DNA from 4 places in the Pantoea sp. Z09 genome. Region 4 is predicted to be linked to each of the others. Evidence: predicted binding sites of a transcription regulator. Region 4 holds the regulator's gene; each other region holds the start of a gene.
What was found. Region 4 encodes CRP, which controls carbon source genes, mostly activating them, when cyclic AMP is high. Its sites were predicted from a motif close to ATGTGANNNNNNTCACAT; they were not measured.
Positions count from the first base shown of each region.

Region 1: a site for CRP is predicted at 2,950-2,967, ahead of azuC (stress response protein AzuC). Genes of this name have one in related genera too.
Region 2: a site for CRP is predicted at 2,513-2,530, ahead of epd (erythrose-4-phosphate dehydrogenase). Genes of this name have one in related genera too.
Region 3: a site for CRP is predicted at 1,423-1,440, ahead of MC269_RS15240 (iron-containing alcohol dehydrogenase). Genes of this name have one in related genera too.

Region 1 is NZ_CP092373.1:115,697-119,357, reverse strand. Features, by position in the region: gene MC269_RS00530 (ABC transporter ATP-binding protein) at 1-555, opposite strand, end outside; gene dgcA (N-acetyl-D-Glu racemase DgcA) at 573-1,538, opposite strand; gene dgcN (N-acetyltransferase DgcN) at 1,540-2,547, opposite strand; gene azuC (stress response protein AzuC) at 2,799-2,864, opposite strand; gene mntP (manganese efflux pump MntP) at 2,995-3,570, opposite strand.
Region 2 is NZ_CP092373.1:740,605-744,265, reverse strand. Features, by position in the region: gene pgk (phosphoglycerate kinase) at 78-1,241, opposite strand; gene epd (erythrose-4-phosphate dehydrogenase) at 1,293-2,312, opposite strand; gene MC269_RS03610 (polymer-forming cytoskeletal protein) at 2,793-3,317, shown strand; gene tkt (transketolase) at 3,348-3,661, opposite strand, start outside.
Region 3 is NZ_CP092373.1:3,172,985-3,176,645, forward strand. Features, by position in the region: gene MC269_RS15230 (D-threonate 4-phosphate dehydrogenase) at 1-109, opposite strand, end outside; gene MC269_RS15235 (four-carbon acid sugar kinase family protein) at 102-1,361, opposite strand; gene MC269_RS15240 (iron-containing alcohol dehydrogenase) at 1,551-2,699, shown strand; gene MC269_RS15245 (dihydrodipicolinate synthase family protein) at 2,710-3,594, shown strand; gene MC269_RS15250 (phosphoglycerate dehydrogenase) at 3,654-3,661, shown strand, end outside.
Region 4 is NZ_CP092373.1:309,803-313,463, forward strand. Features, by position in the region: gene MC269_RS01385 (YccS/YhfK family putative transporter) at 1-1,818, opposite strand, end outside; gene crp (cAMP-activated global transcriptional regulator CRP) at 1,877-2,509, opposite strand; gene MC269_RS01395 (OsmC family protein) at 2,810-3,214, shown strand; gene MC269_RS01400 (phosphoribulokinase) at 3,272-3,661, opposite strand, start outside.

The sequences.
Region 1 (3,661 bases), 190 kb from region 4:
CACGCGCTGACGCATGCCGCCGGAGAGCGCGTGTGGAAAACTTTTCATCACGCGATCGATGTCGGCGATGCGCACCTGACGCAGCAGCGACCGCGCGCGCGCCTGCGCGTCGGCGGCGGAGCAGATCTGGTGGTCGCGCAGCGCTTCCGTGAGCTGATCGCCCACGCGCAGCACCGGATTCAGCGAGGTCATCGGCTCCTGAAAAATCATCGCCATTTCGCGGCCGCGCAGCCTGCGCCGCTGCTCGTCGCTGAGCCGGCTGAGATCGCGCGTTTCGCCTGTGCGGTCGCGAAAGCGGATCGCGCCGCCGTCGATGCGCGCCGAGGCGGCCAGCAGCCCCATCACCGCCAGCGAAGTGACCGATTTTCCCGAGCCGCTCTCGCCGACGACCGCCACGATTTCCCCTGGCTGAATGGCGAAGGAGACGTCGTGCAGCGCCTGATGCACGCCGCTGCGTCCGCGAAAGCTGACGCTGAGATGCTCTATCGCCAGCACCGGCGCGCTGCTTGATCCGGCCACGCTGGCGGCGTCGGGCTGGCGAGAAAGGTCCGTCATCGTTGCTCCTTGGGCGTTTACAGCCAGATGCGGCCTTGTGAATAGGTCAGGAAGGGCGAACTGTCCGCCGCCAGCCAGATGGGACCGTCCAGATCGACATGCTCCGCCTGCGGTGTGGCCAGCAGCGCCGCCTCCATCGCCAGCGAGGAGCCGAGCATGCAGCCCACCATGATGCGCATCTCCTGCTTTCGCGCCTCGTCGATCATCGCCAGCGCCTCCGTCAGGCCGCCGCACTTGTCGAGCTTGATGTTGATCATCTCGTAGCGCGCGCGCAGCGCGGCGATGTCGCCGCGCGTGTGGCAGCTTTCGTCGGCGCAGAGGGGAATGGGATGGGCGATATGCTCTAATCCGGCATCCTCGCCCGCCGGCAGCGGCTGTTCGATCATTGCAAGTCGGTAAGGCAACAGCGCCGCGAACAGCGTCGGCAGTTCAAGGCCGCCCCAGGCTTCGTTGGCGTCGACGATCAGCGTGGCATCCGGCGCGACGGCGCGGATAGCCGCTACCTTTTCCACTATCGCCTCGCGGTCGAGCTTGATTTTCAGCAGCCGCGCGCCGCGCGACACCGCATCCGCCGCCGCCTCGGTCATCTTCTCGACGCTGTCGAGGCTCAGGGTTTCTGCGGTCACCACCGACGCGGGCGCGGCCACGCCAGCCTGCTGCCACAGCGTCCTCCTGACGCGCGCGGCATCCAGACGCCACAGGGCGCAATCCAGCGCGTTGCGCGCCGCGCCCGCGTTGAGCTGGCTCTGCAGCGCCTGACGGCTGAGGCCGCCCTCGATTGCATCTTTCATCGCGTTGAGCTGCGCGTGCACGCCCTCGACGGACTCGTTGTAGCGCGGCGTCGGCGTACATTCGCCGCGCCCGATAAAGCCATCCTGCTCCAGCGTGACCCGTATCACCGCCACGGCGGTGCGGGTGCCGCGCGCAATAGCAAACGGCCGCGCCAGCGGCAGCGTCAGCACGTCGATCAGCATACGGCGCATATCAGCCTCGCTCTTTCAGCAGCGCGGCGATGGCCGCAATACCGAAACGCACCGGATCCGTCGCCGGCACGCCAAAGGTTGCGCTGAGCTGCGCGCAGTAGTCGCGCGCCTCTTGTTCGCTGAAGTTCGAGGTATTGATGGCGAAACCCGCCAGCTGCGGATTGTCGCTGGTGACCTGCGCCGCGCGCAGATTGGCTTCGACGCAGTCCGCCAGGCCCACCATCGGCTGATGCGGTAAATGCCGCATATGCGGACGTCCCATCTCATGACACATCACCAGCCAGTGCGGCTGCGCGCCGTGGATCAATCCCATGCTGACGCCCGCGTAGGAGGGGTGAAACAGCGAGCCTTGCCCCTCGACGATATCCCAGTGATCGTCGTCGTTAGCGGGCGAGAGCGCCTCCGCCGCGCCGGCGATAAAATCGGCGATAACCGCGTCGATAGCGATGCCTTCGCCCGCCACAAGGATGCCGGTCTGCCCGGTGGCGCGGAAATCCGCCTTCATGCCCTGTTCGCGCATCGCGGCTTCCAGCGCCAGCGAGGTGTACATTTTGCCGACCGAGCAGTCGGTTCCGACAGTCAGCACGCGCTTGCCGCTGCGTTTTTTGCCGCTGCCCACCGCCAGTTTCGGACGCATATGACGGATATCGAACAGCGCGACGCCGTGCGCCTCCGCCAGCGCCACCAGCTCCGGTTCGTCCGCCAGGCGATGATGCAGGCCGCTCGCCACGTTCATGCCCGCTTTGATGGCGGAGGTGACGCTCTCCATCCAGTGCTGCGGCAGATAGCCGCCCGCGTTGGCGGTGCCGAGCACCAGAGTTTTGGCGCCGCGCGCCTTCGCCGCGGCGATGTTCAGCTCGTCGAGGCCAAGGGAAACGGTGCAGCCGGGCAGACACATTTCGCCGACGCACTGTTCGGGCCGCCATACCTGAATGCCGCGCGCGGTTTTGGCCGCAAGCGGATCGGTGACGTCGCCGAGAAACAGCAGATAAGGTTGCGGGATAAACATGATGCGCTCTCTTTCAGACAGGGTTGAGGGTCTGAAGCGCACTATTTCACGGCAGAGAGAGCGGGACGAATGCTTGTTTAGTCGCGGGCTATAACCTGGAGCTATAGCAAAAAGCTGCGCTTATGACAGGCGCGCAATGGCGGCTTGAGCAGGCGAAAAGAGGGGAAAGGGTAAAAAGAAAAGGCTATGACTAGCGGGCATCACGGCGCAGCAGACGCCGTGATTACCTGAGGCGATGCAACAAGAGAAGATTAATACATTGCGCCTGGCGGGACGTACTTAAAGGTTTCAACATAAGCACGGAAAACATATTTCATAAAGCGTTTCATAGCGTACCTGATTCAAAATTTGTTGAAGAAATGCAGAGAAATTATAACTTCTGTGCATTTTGCAGGCAATAAATTTTGAACCAGATCACAAAAACAGCATTAATCTGCCTGGCCGATCTCAGGCGAAGAGATGGAGATGCTGGCTGAGAATAGTGCAGCCAATAGAGATTAACACCAGCCCGCCGAGCACTTCCGCCCATTTGCCCAGCACCGGCCCCACTAAACGCCCTACCAGCACGCCGGTGGTCGCCATAATGGTGGTCGCCATGCCGATGGTGAGCGCGGTGGCGATAATGTTGACCTGCAAAAAGGCCAGGCCGACGCCAACCGCCAGCGCATCGAGGCTGGTGGCGACCGCCGTGGTGGCGAGCACCAGAAAGCCGTGACGCTGCGGCGCTTCGCACGGCTCAGCCGTCGCTGTCTGACGGAAGCCTTCCATCATCATGCGGCCGCCGAGGAACGACAGCAGGAAAAAGGCGACCCAGTGGTCCCACGCCATTACATAGCGGCTGGCGGCCAGGCCAGCAGCCCAGCCGATCAACGGCGTCAGCGCTTCAATGGCGCCAAAAATCAGGCCAGTACGCAGCGCTTCTTTGAATCCGGGGCGATGCAGCGCCGCGCCTTTGCTTAACGCAGCGGCAAAGGCGTCCATCGACATGCCGAAAGCCAGGATCAGGGTGGCGATAAAAGTCATAATGGCTAGTGTCAGGGTAAAAAGCGTTCGAACACCCGCTTTTGACCGCATTATCTGTTCAGTCTGATAAAAGTGCGCGCAGTCTAGCACG
Region 2 (3,661 bases), 430 kb from region 4:
ATCCCCTGAGGGACAGCGCTTTAAACGCCCTACGGGCAAGACTTCAGGCGACGCGGCAGCGCGTCGCCCCCAAAGGATTACTGCTTAGCACGCTCTTCCAGCATGGCGACCGCAGGCAGTTTCTTGCCTTCGACGAACTCAAGGAACGCGCCGCCGCCGGTAGAGATGTAAGAGATTTTGTCTTCGATGCCGAACAGGTCGATAGCCGCCAGGGTATCGCCGCCGCCCGCAACAGAGAAGGCGTCGCTGTCAGCGATGGCATTGGCGACGATCTCGGTGCCCTTACGGAAGTTCGGGAACTCGAACACGCCGACCGGGCCGTTCCACAGAATGGTTTTCGCCTCTTTCAGCACTTTCGCCATCGCCTGCGCGGTTTCGTCGCCGAAGTCCATAATCTCTTCGTTATCCGCCACTTCGGAAACCTTTTTCACCGTTGCCGGCGCAGTTTCAGAGAATTCCGTGCCAACGCGTGAGTCGGTCGGCACCGGAATGCCGTACTGATCGCGCAGGCCTTTCGCCGCTTCAACGAAGTCCGGCTCGTAAAGTGATTTGCCGACGTTGTTGTCGATAGCCACAAAGGTGTTGGCGATGCCGCCGCCGACGATCACGGTGTCAGCGATTTTCACCAGCGACTGCAGCACGTCGAATTTGGTCGAAACTTTAGAGCCGCCGACCACTGCGACCAGCGGACGCTCCGGGTTGCTCATCACTTTGCCCAGCGCTTCCAGCTCGGCCGACAGCAGCGGACCGGCGCAGGCGATTGGCGCGAACTTGCCGACGCCGTGCGTTGACGCCTGGGCGCGGTGTGCGGTGCCAAACGCGTCCATCACAAACACGTCGCACAGCGCGGCGTATTTTTTCGACAGCGTTTCGTCGTCTTTCTTCTCGCCTTTGTTAAAGCGCACGTTTTCCAGCACCACCAGCTCGCCCGCGCCGACTTCAACGCCGTCGAGGTACTCTTTTGCCAGGGTGACTTTGGTGCCGTTCAGTTTATCTTTCAGATAGTTAACAACAGGCAGCAGGGAGAATTCTTCGTTGTATTCACCTTCGGTCGGGCGACCCAGGTGAGAGGTGACCATCACTTTTGCGCCCTGTTTCAACGCCGATTCGATGGTAGGCAGAGAAGCACGGATACGTGCGTCTGACGTCACTTTCCCTTCTTTTACTGGTACGTTGAGATCGGCGCGGATCAGAACGCGCTTACCAGCCAGATCCAAATCGGACATCTTAATTACAGACATGGTGAACCCTCTCGTTGATTCTCGTAAGTTTTGTCAGGCGCAAACCGCGCCTTACCTGAAACCGCTTGCGGCCATCGCTAACGTCGTGTCGAGCATTCGGTTAGCAAAGCCCCATTCGTTGTCGCACCAGACCAGGGTCTTGATCAGGCGCTGACCGCTGACCCGCGTTTGCGTGCCGTCCACAATGGCACTGTGCGGATCGTGGTTAAAATCTACTGAGACTAACGGTAATTCCGTATAGTCAACTATACCACGAAATGCCCCCTCTGACGCGTTTTGCAGCAGCGCGTTGACCTCGCTGGCCCTGACCGACTGGCGTACGGAAACGCTGAGATCGATGGCCGTAACGTTGATGGTAGGCACGCGTACCGCGATCGCTTCAAAGCGGTCATTAAATTTCGGAAAAATACGGGTGATGCCGGCGGCCAGTTTGGTGTCGACCGGAATGATCGACTGACTGGCGGCGCGCGTACGGCGCAGATCGCTGTGGTAGGCGTCAATCACCTGCTGATCGTGCATCGCCGAGTGAATGGTGGTGACGGTGCCCGACTCGATGCCGAAGGCGTCGTCCAGCAGTTTGATCACCGGAATAATGCAGTTGGTGGTGCAGGAGGCGTTAGAGACGATGCGGTCTTCCTGCTTCAGCGCCTTTTCGTTCACGCCGAACACCACGGTGGCGTCGAGATCGTTGCCGCCTGGATGGGAGAACAGCACCTTCTTCGCGCCCGCCTGCAGATGCGCCTCGCCGTCTGCCCGGCTGCCGTAAACGCCGGTGCACTCCAGCACGATGTCGACGTTAAGCTCGCGCCACGGCAGCGCGTCGATATCGGCATGATGCAGGATGCGGATGGTATCGTCGCCGACCCACAGCAGGTCGCGCTCCTGACGCACGTCAAAAGCGAAACGCCCGTGGCTGGTGTCATATTTCAGCAGGTGCGCCATACCGGCCGCTTCCGCCAGTTCGTTGATCGCCACCACCGTGATTTCTGCTCGCCGCCCGGTTTCATAGAGCGCGCGCAGCACGTTGCGTCCAATGCGACCAAATCCATTAATGGCAATGCGAACCGTCATATCACCCCAGCAGTTAAATTCAGTGCAAAATCGGAACGATAGCCTGAGCCAGACATTCACGTTTGTACAGGAAATTCTTGCGCTTTTGCCACGGCATACCGCCGGAAAAAACGCCGTCGCAGCGCGGACTGAAACGGTTCAGCTACAATAAAGAGAAGCAGTAATAATTGGAATGCGTCAGATCAAATCAGAATTTAAAAATCTGACCAGGATCACACTTGAATCGTTGCGATGGATATAAAACGACCGCCAGACGCGCCCCGCTTTAGTAAAGTAACCCTGCATAGCGCCTGGCAACCGGCGCGTTCTGATGGCAGACAAGTGATGAACTACAACCTGCTTTGGTATCTCTGGTTTCTCTGGGCCTGCGCGCTGGGCGCCTGGCTGTTTGGCTGGCGTATAACGCTGCTGCTGGCTGTCATGATGACGCCGATTGCCCATGCCGCGTTCAGAGGATCAAAATTGAATAAGGGAATAATCATGTTTAAACGCAAAGCGCCGCCGGCCAGCGACGGCGATGTCGCCATGCCCGACATGGCGGCGACCTCAGAGGAACAGGATCAGGCGGCGCGCCTTTTCGGCGGCACTATGATTAAAGCCGCGCCCGCCGCTATCACCACCATTCAGGAGAGCTGCACCATCGTCGGCGAGATCACCGCCGAGGGCGACGTGCACATCAATGGCAGCGTGACCGGCAAAATCATGGCGCAAAAAACCGTGGTGCTGCAAAAACAGGGATGCGTCGACGGCGAGATCTATGCGCAGCGCACCGAGATCGGCGGCAGGCTAAAGGGGTTATGTCGCAGTCGCGAAGTGGCGGTTAACGCCGAGGGCGTTATGGAGGGCACCATTGAGTGCGAATCGCTGGCGGTGCATCCAGAGGGACGCTTTTATGGCTCTTCGCTTCCCTGGGAACAGGAGAAGAGAGAGAACGGCCTGACCGACGCGCCTGCGCCCGACGGTCAGACCTTTCAGCTGCACAAGGCGACGCTATTGCAGCCGTAGCCCTGTTGGATTCGCCCGCCTGCGCGGGCTTTACAGCACCGCTTTCGCCTGCGCCACGACGTTGTCGACGGTAAAGCCGAACAGCTCGAACAGCTGCTCAGCCGGGGCGGATTCGCCGAAGGTGGTCATGCCTACTACCGCGCCGTGCAGGCCGGTATATTTCTGCCAATAGTCGGCGATGCCCGCTTCAATCGCGACGCGCGCGCCGATCGCTTTCGGCAGCACCGCTTCGCGGTAGGCGGCATCCTGCTTGTCGAACGCGTCGGTAGACGGCATAGAGACCACGCGCGCCTTGATGCCTTCGCTGCTCAGCCTGTCGTATGCCGCGACCGCCAGTTCGACTT
Region 3 (3,661 bases), 1.1 Mb from region 4:
CCACCACCGCTGGCGCGCCGTTAAGGTCGCCTTCCGCCAGCGCTTTGATGACGATCTCCGGGCTGATGCCCGCCGGATCGCCCATGGTCACCGCAATAATTTTACTCACTCGACTTCTCCTCAATAAAACGAATGGCTGCTACCAGGGTGTTTTCGTCGCCAAAACCGCCCGCTTTGGTCATCACCGGCAGGGTAAATTCACTGTTAAGCAGGACGCCGTGCGGCACGCAGCCCGCCACGATGCCCTGAATCTGAAAGCCGCTGGCGCCCAGCGCCTGCGCCACCGCAATCGCCACGTCGCCGCCGGAAAGATAGAGCCCGGCAGGCCGCTGCGCGCGGCAGATGGTCAGGATCAGCTCGCCTAAAAACCGGCAAATCGCCTCACCAAGCTGCTGACGCGTGATCTGCTGCTGCTGACAAAGCGCGTCGATCTCATGCCGCTGATCGGCGCGCTGACAGGTGCGGAGCACCGTATGACGCCCGTCGCGCAGCGCGGCGATGGCTTGCGCGGCCCACTGTTCGCCGTCTGGCCAGCGCGGCAGGTCAAACAGCTGGCGGATATCCACCTCCACCAGCGTAATCTCTCGCTGTGCCGCCAGCCGGGCGATCTGCTGCTGCGCGCTGGCGCTCATCGATCCGATGGCCGCCAGCACCGGCGCGGCGTCACGTGCGGCAAGCTGCGCGCCGAGCGCGTCGCTCAGACCGGCTGCGCCGACCAGCAGCGGGGTGTCGTCAAGCTGCGCGGCAGCGGCCAGGATGCGTGCGATATCGCTTTCGTGCTCTGCATCGATCACCACCGCGCCCTCTGCCTCAGCCAGACGCGCAGGAAAGCGATCGCTGCGCAGCGTGGCGAGATCGATTTCACTGCCGTCGATCCCCAGCTGGGTTAAGACGCGTGCGCTGATCACCGGCGTTTTCGGATCGCTGGCGTATTCGGTTTCGAGCAGCGGCACGCCGTTCACCCGCACTTCACCGCCAAGCGTGACGCGCCCCAGCCGCGGCACGGCAGGCACAATCAGCGCCCGCTGTTTGCCGCTGGCGGCCAGCGCGGCGCGCACCTCTGCGCCGATGTTGCCGCGCAGCGTGGAGTCGATCTTTTTAAACAGCCAGCCCTGCGCAATAAAGGCCTGATGCCGACGCACCACCGCTTCCGTGCGCGCGGCCGCCTCTTGCGCGCTGAGGGCACGGCTGTCGGTGCTGATCACCCAGACGTCGGCGGCGTCTGCCTCCAGCGGCGTCTCGCTGCTGAACAGCACATGCACGCGCGCCCCCGCCTGGGCCAGTCCGCTGCCCGCGTCGTTGGCGCCGGTAAAATCATCCGCGATCACCATCACCGGCGTTTTCCAGGACTTCTGCGTCATTTTCTCTCCCGATTCGGCTCTGTGCCGCTGTGAATGATTATATTCAATCATGATTGATTATATGTGAGCAAGATCAAATTAATCGAAATCAATATGCCCTATAAATTGAGGCACAGTAAGTGACAGACATCGCACTGACGTGAGCAAAACCAATCATTCAGTCTGGAACCGCAGTAATAAGGGTATGAAATGAACATCAACAGCACGGTAATTAGCGGCTATCAGGCGCTGAACGACATTAGCTATCTGCTGAAAGAGAAGGCCAGCGCGCTGCTGGTGACCGACAAGAATATTGAAACCATTCCGGCGGTGCAGGCGCTGATCGCCCAACTGAAGCAGCACATCGCCAGCGTTAGCGTGATCAACAGCGTGCCGCCAGAGCCGAGCCAGCACGACGTCGCGGCAATCCTGGCGGCGCTGCCCACGCGTGACGTGGATCTGGTGATTGGCGTCGGCGGCGGCAGCGTGCTGGATGTCGCCAAGCTGCTGTCGGTGCTCTGCGTCGACCACGCCCCGTCGCTGGAGGCGCTGCTGGCGGGCGAAAAACCGGTGACGCGCACCACCTCGCTGCTGATCCCGACCACCGCAGGCACCGGCTCGGAAGCGACGCCGAACGCCATTCTGGCGATCCCGGAGCGCGAAACCAAAGTTGGCATTATCTCGCCGGTAATGCTGCCCGACTTCGTGGCGCTGGTGCCGGAGCTGACCACCAGCATGCCGGCGCATATCGCCTCTTCCACCGGCATCGACGCCCTGTGCCATCTGATCGAATGCTTCACCGCCACGGTGTCGAATCCCGTCAGCGACAACTACGCGCTGATCGGCATGAAAAAGCTGTTCGCCAGCCTCGAAACCGCCGTTGCCGAGCCACATAACCTGCAGGCGCGGCTGGATATGCTGTGGGCCTCTTATTACGGCGGCGCGGCCATCGCCCACGCGGGCACGCATCTGGTGCACGCCATGTCCTATCCGCTGGGTGGCAAATATCATCTGCCGCACGGCGTCGCCAACGCCATTCTGCTGGCGCCCTGCATGACCTTTGTTCGTCCCTCCGCGGTGAGCAAATTCGCTCAGGCCTACGATCTGCTGCCCGACGCCGATCTCGCGCTGGACGACGAGGCGAAATCGCACGCGCTGGTGGCTTACTTCACCGCGCTGGTTAAACGTCTGCGGCTGCCCGCCAGCCTTGAAGAGCTTGGCATCGGCCCGGATCACCTGCCCTATTTAGTGGAAGCGGCGCTCGACGTGCAGCGTCTGATGAAGAACGTGCCCGCTGCCGTCAGCGCGAATGACGTCCGTGACGTCTACCTGACGTTGTTCCCTTCACACCAGGAATAAAGAGGATTGTATGAGCCAGAAAATTACCGGCGTATTGACCGCTATTGTCACCTGTTTCGATCGGGAAGGCGCCTTTAACCCGGCCGCCCAGCGCGAGCAGGTAAAACGCCAGCTGGATGCGGGCAACGGCATCTTCTGCGGCGGCACCAACGGCGAATTCTTTGTGCTGAACGAGCAGGAGAAGGTCGCGGTGACTGAAACCTGCGTCGATGAGGTTAACGGCCGCGCGCCGGTCGTGGCGCATATCGGCGAGATCTCGACGCGTGAGACCATCCGTCTCGGCAAACAGATTGCGAAGCTGGGGGTCGATGCCGTTTCCGTGATCACTCCCTATTTTGTGCCGCTCAAGCAGGACGAGCTGATCTACCACTACCAGACGGTGGCTGACGCCCTTGAGGTGCCGCTGTTCCTCTACAACATTCCGGCGCGCACCGGCAACACGCTGCAGCCGGAAACCGTGCGCGCGCTGGCGTCGCATCCCAATATTATCGGCATCAAAGATTCGGCGGGCAGCTATGAGAGCCTGAGCGGCTTTATTAAGGCAGCGGAAGGCATCGAGAACTTTGACGTGCTCAACGGCCCCGACTCGCTGATCCATCAGGGCTTCGTCGACGGCTGCTCCGCCTGTATCTCCGGTCTGGCCAACGCCGCGCCAAATGAGATCAACGCCATCTGGGCGCGCTTCAACGCGGGCGATATCGAGGGTTCGCGCGCGGCGCAGGAGAACGTGACCGGCCTGCGCACCGATCTTTACAGCATCGGCTTCTCGCCGGCGGCGGTGAAGAAAGCGGTGGCGCTGCTCGGCTACGACGTCGGCGAGAGCCGCTACGCGGTGCGCTTTAGCGCCGACGAAGAGCAAAAAATCCGTCAGGTCGTCAATCAGTACCTGAAGTAATGGCCGTCAGGGCAGCCGTTGCTGCCCTTGCCTGTTCGACTTATACACCGGGAAACGCGATGAAAGT
Region 4 (3,661 bases):
GTCTGCGGTCAGCATGGTGTGCTCGCGCGCCAGAATGGTCATGGCGTTGATATGCTCGACGATAAACTGGCTGTGCGTCACCCATAAGCGCATATCTTTCAGATACTGCGCGTTGAAGCCCGGCTCCTGCATCGCCTGATTGAGCGAGTTAAACAGCGCGTTGTGCGCCTGATTGACCTTCATGCGCTGGTACGCCAGCGGCTTCGCCTCCTGCTCCGGCCCCAGCAGCAGGCGCAGCGCCTCCTGATAGGTTTCCAGCGCGTCGTGAGCGTTCTGCCGCAGCAGCCCGCTTTGCCACTGCGGCCAGAGCCACAGCATGCCGCCGAAGGCGATCAAACAGCCCATCAGCGTATCCATCAGGCGCGGCAGGAGAAACTGCGCGCCGTTCAGCGACAGCAGCTGCAGCGAGTAGACCGCCGTGACGGTAAAGCCGATCATCGACCAGCCGTAATATTTGCGCGTCACCAGATAGCTGAGCAGCGTGACCACCAGCATAAACAGCAGCACCAGCGATTCCGGCACCGCAAAGCGCAGCGAGGCGGCGGCGATCACCAGCCCGACAAAGGTGCCGAGCGCCCGGTGCTGAATGCGCACCCGCGTGGCGCTGTAGCCGTTCTGGCTGACGAACATAATGGTCATCAGGATCCAGTAGGGCTTGGGAATGTCGAACAGCATCGCCAGCGCGCTGCCGAACATCAGCATCACGGCGAAGCGCGCCGCGGTGCGCAGCGCGGCGGACTTCAGCGACAGGTAGCTGCGCAGCGCGGGCAGCAGCGGCAGCCGGCGCTGACGATCGGTCATCAGGTCGCGCTGATAAAGCGGCTTCTGGGTGCGCAGCACGCGCGCGATGCGGCTGAAGTGGTAGAAGCAGAAGTGGCCGACGGGATTGTCGGGATGCTGGCGAGCGATCTTCTCCAGCGCGCCGAGCGGCTTCTCCATCTCGAAACGGCTCGGCAGCTGGTGATAGAGAATGGCGTCGGCCAGCGCGCGCAGCCGCGCCGAGATGATTTTGGCGTTCCAGTGTATCACCGCTTCCGCATGGCTGCGTTCTACCAGCTTTTGCACCTCTTCCGGCTGGTGCAGGCTGACGGAGATGTGCTCCTGCAGATCGAGCGCCACCTGAAAGGCGCGCGTCAGCCGTTTATGGCTGTTGTCGCGGCTGGCGGAGAGCATATGCATCTGCTGATAGCAGGTGTTGATCAGATCGACCGCTTTCTGCTGGCGCGCCAGCAGCGGCGGCAGCGCTTTTTCCGGATCGGTGAGCTGGGTCAGCAGGGTATATTTGGCGTCGCAGTAGTCCGCCAGCTCGCGGTAGATCAGGCTCAGGGTTTCGCGCATCGGCTGCTCTTTCCACAGCCAGAACCAGAACCAGTTGAAGAGCCCGTACCAGAGCGTGCCGCCGATATAGAGCAGCGGCGGCACGTAGATCGGCATGCGGCCGATCAGGCTCAGGGTAAAGATCGCCGCCACCAGCGTGCCGGAGAGCAGCCGGCCGTGCAGCGGGCTGATTTCGCCGGTGACGCCCAGCAGCAGCGGCAGCACAAAGAGCACCGCAGGCAGCGGCACCCCTTTCAGGGTCAGCAGCTGGATCAGAAAGCTGCCGAGCGCGAACAGCGAGCCGCCAACGATCAGTCGTTTGAAGAAGCGCTTATGGGGCGTATCCAGGCCCGCGACGTTGCAGCAGGCGGGAACCAGCGAGAAGAGCAGCCCTTTTTGCAGATCGCCGAACAGCCAGCCGAGCGCGACGGGAATGCACAGCACCAGCGTCTGCCGCAGAGCATAGTTAACTTCGGGGTGGTAGATGATTCGACGCCACATCACTTCGCTAAAAGCAGTAACGGCGTGACGGTAAGATCACGCCGTGAGTGAGAGGAAATCAGCGGGTGCCGTAAACGACAATGGTTTTGCCGTGTGCGGAAATCAGATTCTGGTCTTCCAACATTTTCAAAATGCGGCCCACGGTTTCACGCGAGCAACCAACGATTTGGCCAATTTCCTGACGAGTAATTTTGATTTGCATGCCGTCGGGATGCGTCATGGCGTCTGGCTGTTTCGCCAGGTTAAGCAGGGTTTGTGCAATACGTCCGGTCACGTCGAGGAAAGCTAAATTGCCCACTTTCTCCGATGTTACCTGCAGACGGCGCGCCATCTGCGATGAGAGACGCATTAAAATATCCGGGTTCACCTGGATAAGCTGGCGGAATTTCTTGTAGGAAATTTCTGCCACTTCGCACGCGGTTTTCGCGCGCACCCAGGCGCTGCGCTCCTGACCTTCTTCAAACAGGCCAAGCTCGCCGATAAAATCACCCTGATTCAGGTAAGAGAGGATCATCTCTTTGCCCTCTTCATCTTTGATCAGTACCGCAACGGAACCTTTCACGATGTAGTAGAGGGTTTCAGCCTTCTCACCCTGATGAATCAGCGTACTTTTGGATGGATATTTGTGAATATGGCAATGGGACAGGAACCATTCGAGTGTAGGGTCTGTTTGCGGTTTGCCGAGAACCATTCGCTATTATCCTCTGTTGTAATCGTGCCCAAAACGCGGGGGGATTATTCCCTGCCAGGCGATGAAAGCTTCAAGCGTTTCCCCTAAAGGAGATTATTCGGGCCTTATTTTGCGCCAGGCGCTTGATGTGTCCCGTCTTCGTCCTTAGCAAGACGAACTATTTTCAGCACTGTTTGTAGCACAGCTTTTGCCGACTGTCTTCTGTTGTCTCGCTTCAGCAAAGGGGGGATTACTCTGGATTGCTGTTTGCCAGGCGAACGCGTACTCTGGCGGCAAACGGGCTATTCTCGAGGTGGAAACATGCAGGCAAGAGTGAAGTGGGTCGAAGGGTTAACCTTTCTCGGCGAGTCGTCGTCAGGGCATCAGATCCTGATGGACGGCAACTCCGGCGATAAAGCGCCCAGTCCGATGGAGATGGTGCTGATGGCCGCGGGCGGCTGCAGCGCCATCGACGTGGTTTCTATTTTGCAGAAAGGGCGCAACGACGTGGTGGACTGTGAGGTGAAACTGACCTCTGAACGCCGCGAAGAGGCGCCGCGCCTGTTTACCCATATCAACCTGCACTTTGTGGTCACCGGCAAGGCGCTGAGCGACAAAGCCGTGGCGCGCGCGGTGGATCTCTCGGCGGAGAAGTATTGTTCGGTGGCGTTGATGCTGGGCAAGGGCGTAGAGATGACCCATAGCTATGAAGTGGTCGCGCTGTAAAAAAGCGCACTGTATGTAAGGAGCGGGCCTTGCTACTCGCTCCCGCTCCAGACCTGGTCAGGCGATCTGTTTGCCTTCCATCAGCCGCTGCACCAGCGGTGCCATAATCAGCTCCATCGCCAGCCCCATCTTGCCGCCCGGCACCACCAGCGTATTCATATGCGAGATAAAGGATCCCTGCAGCATCGCCAGCAGATAGGGGAAGTCGATATTCTCCAGCCCGCGAAAGTGGATCACCACGAAGCTCTCGTCCAGCGACGGGATCTCGCGCGCGGCGAACGGGTTCGAGGTATCTACGGTGGGGACGCGCTGGAAGTTAATGTGGGTGCGCGAGAACTGCGGCGTAATGAAGTTGATGTAATCCTCCATTGAGCGCACTACCGAGTCCATCACCGCTTCGCGCGAGTGGCCGCGCTCGCCGGTGTCGCGCACCAGCTTCTGGATCCA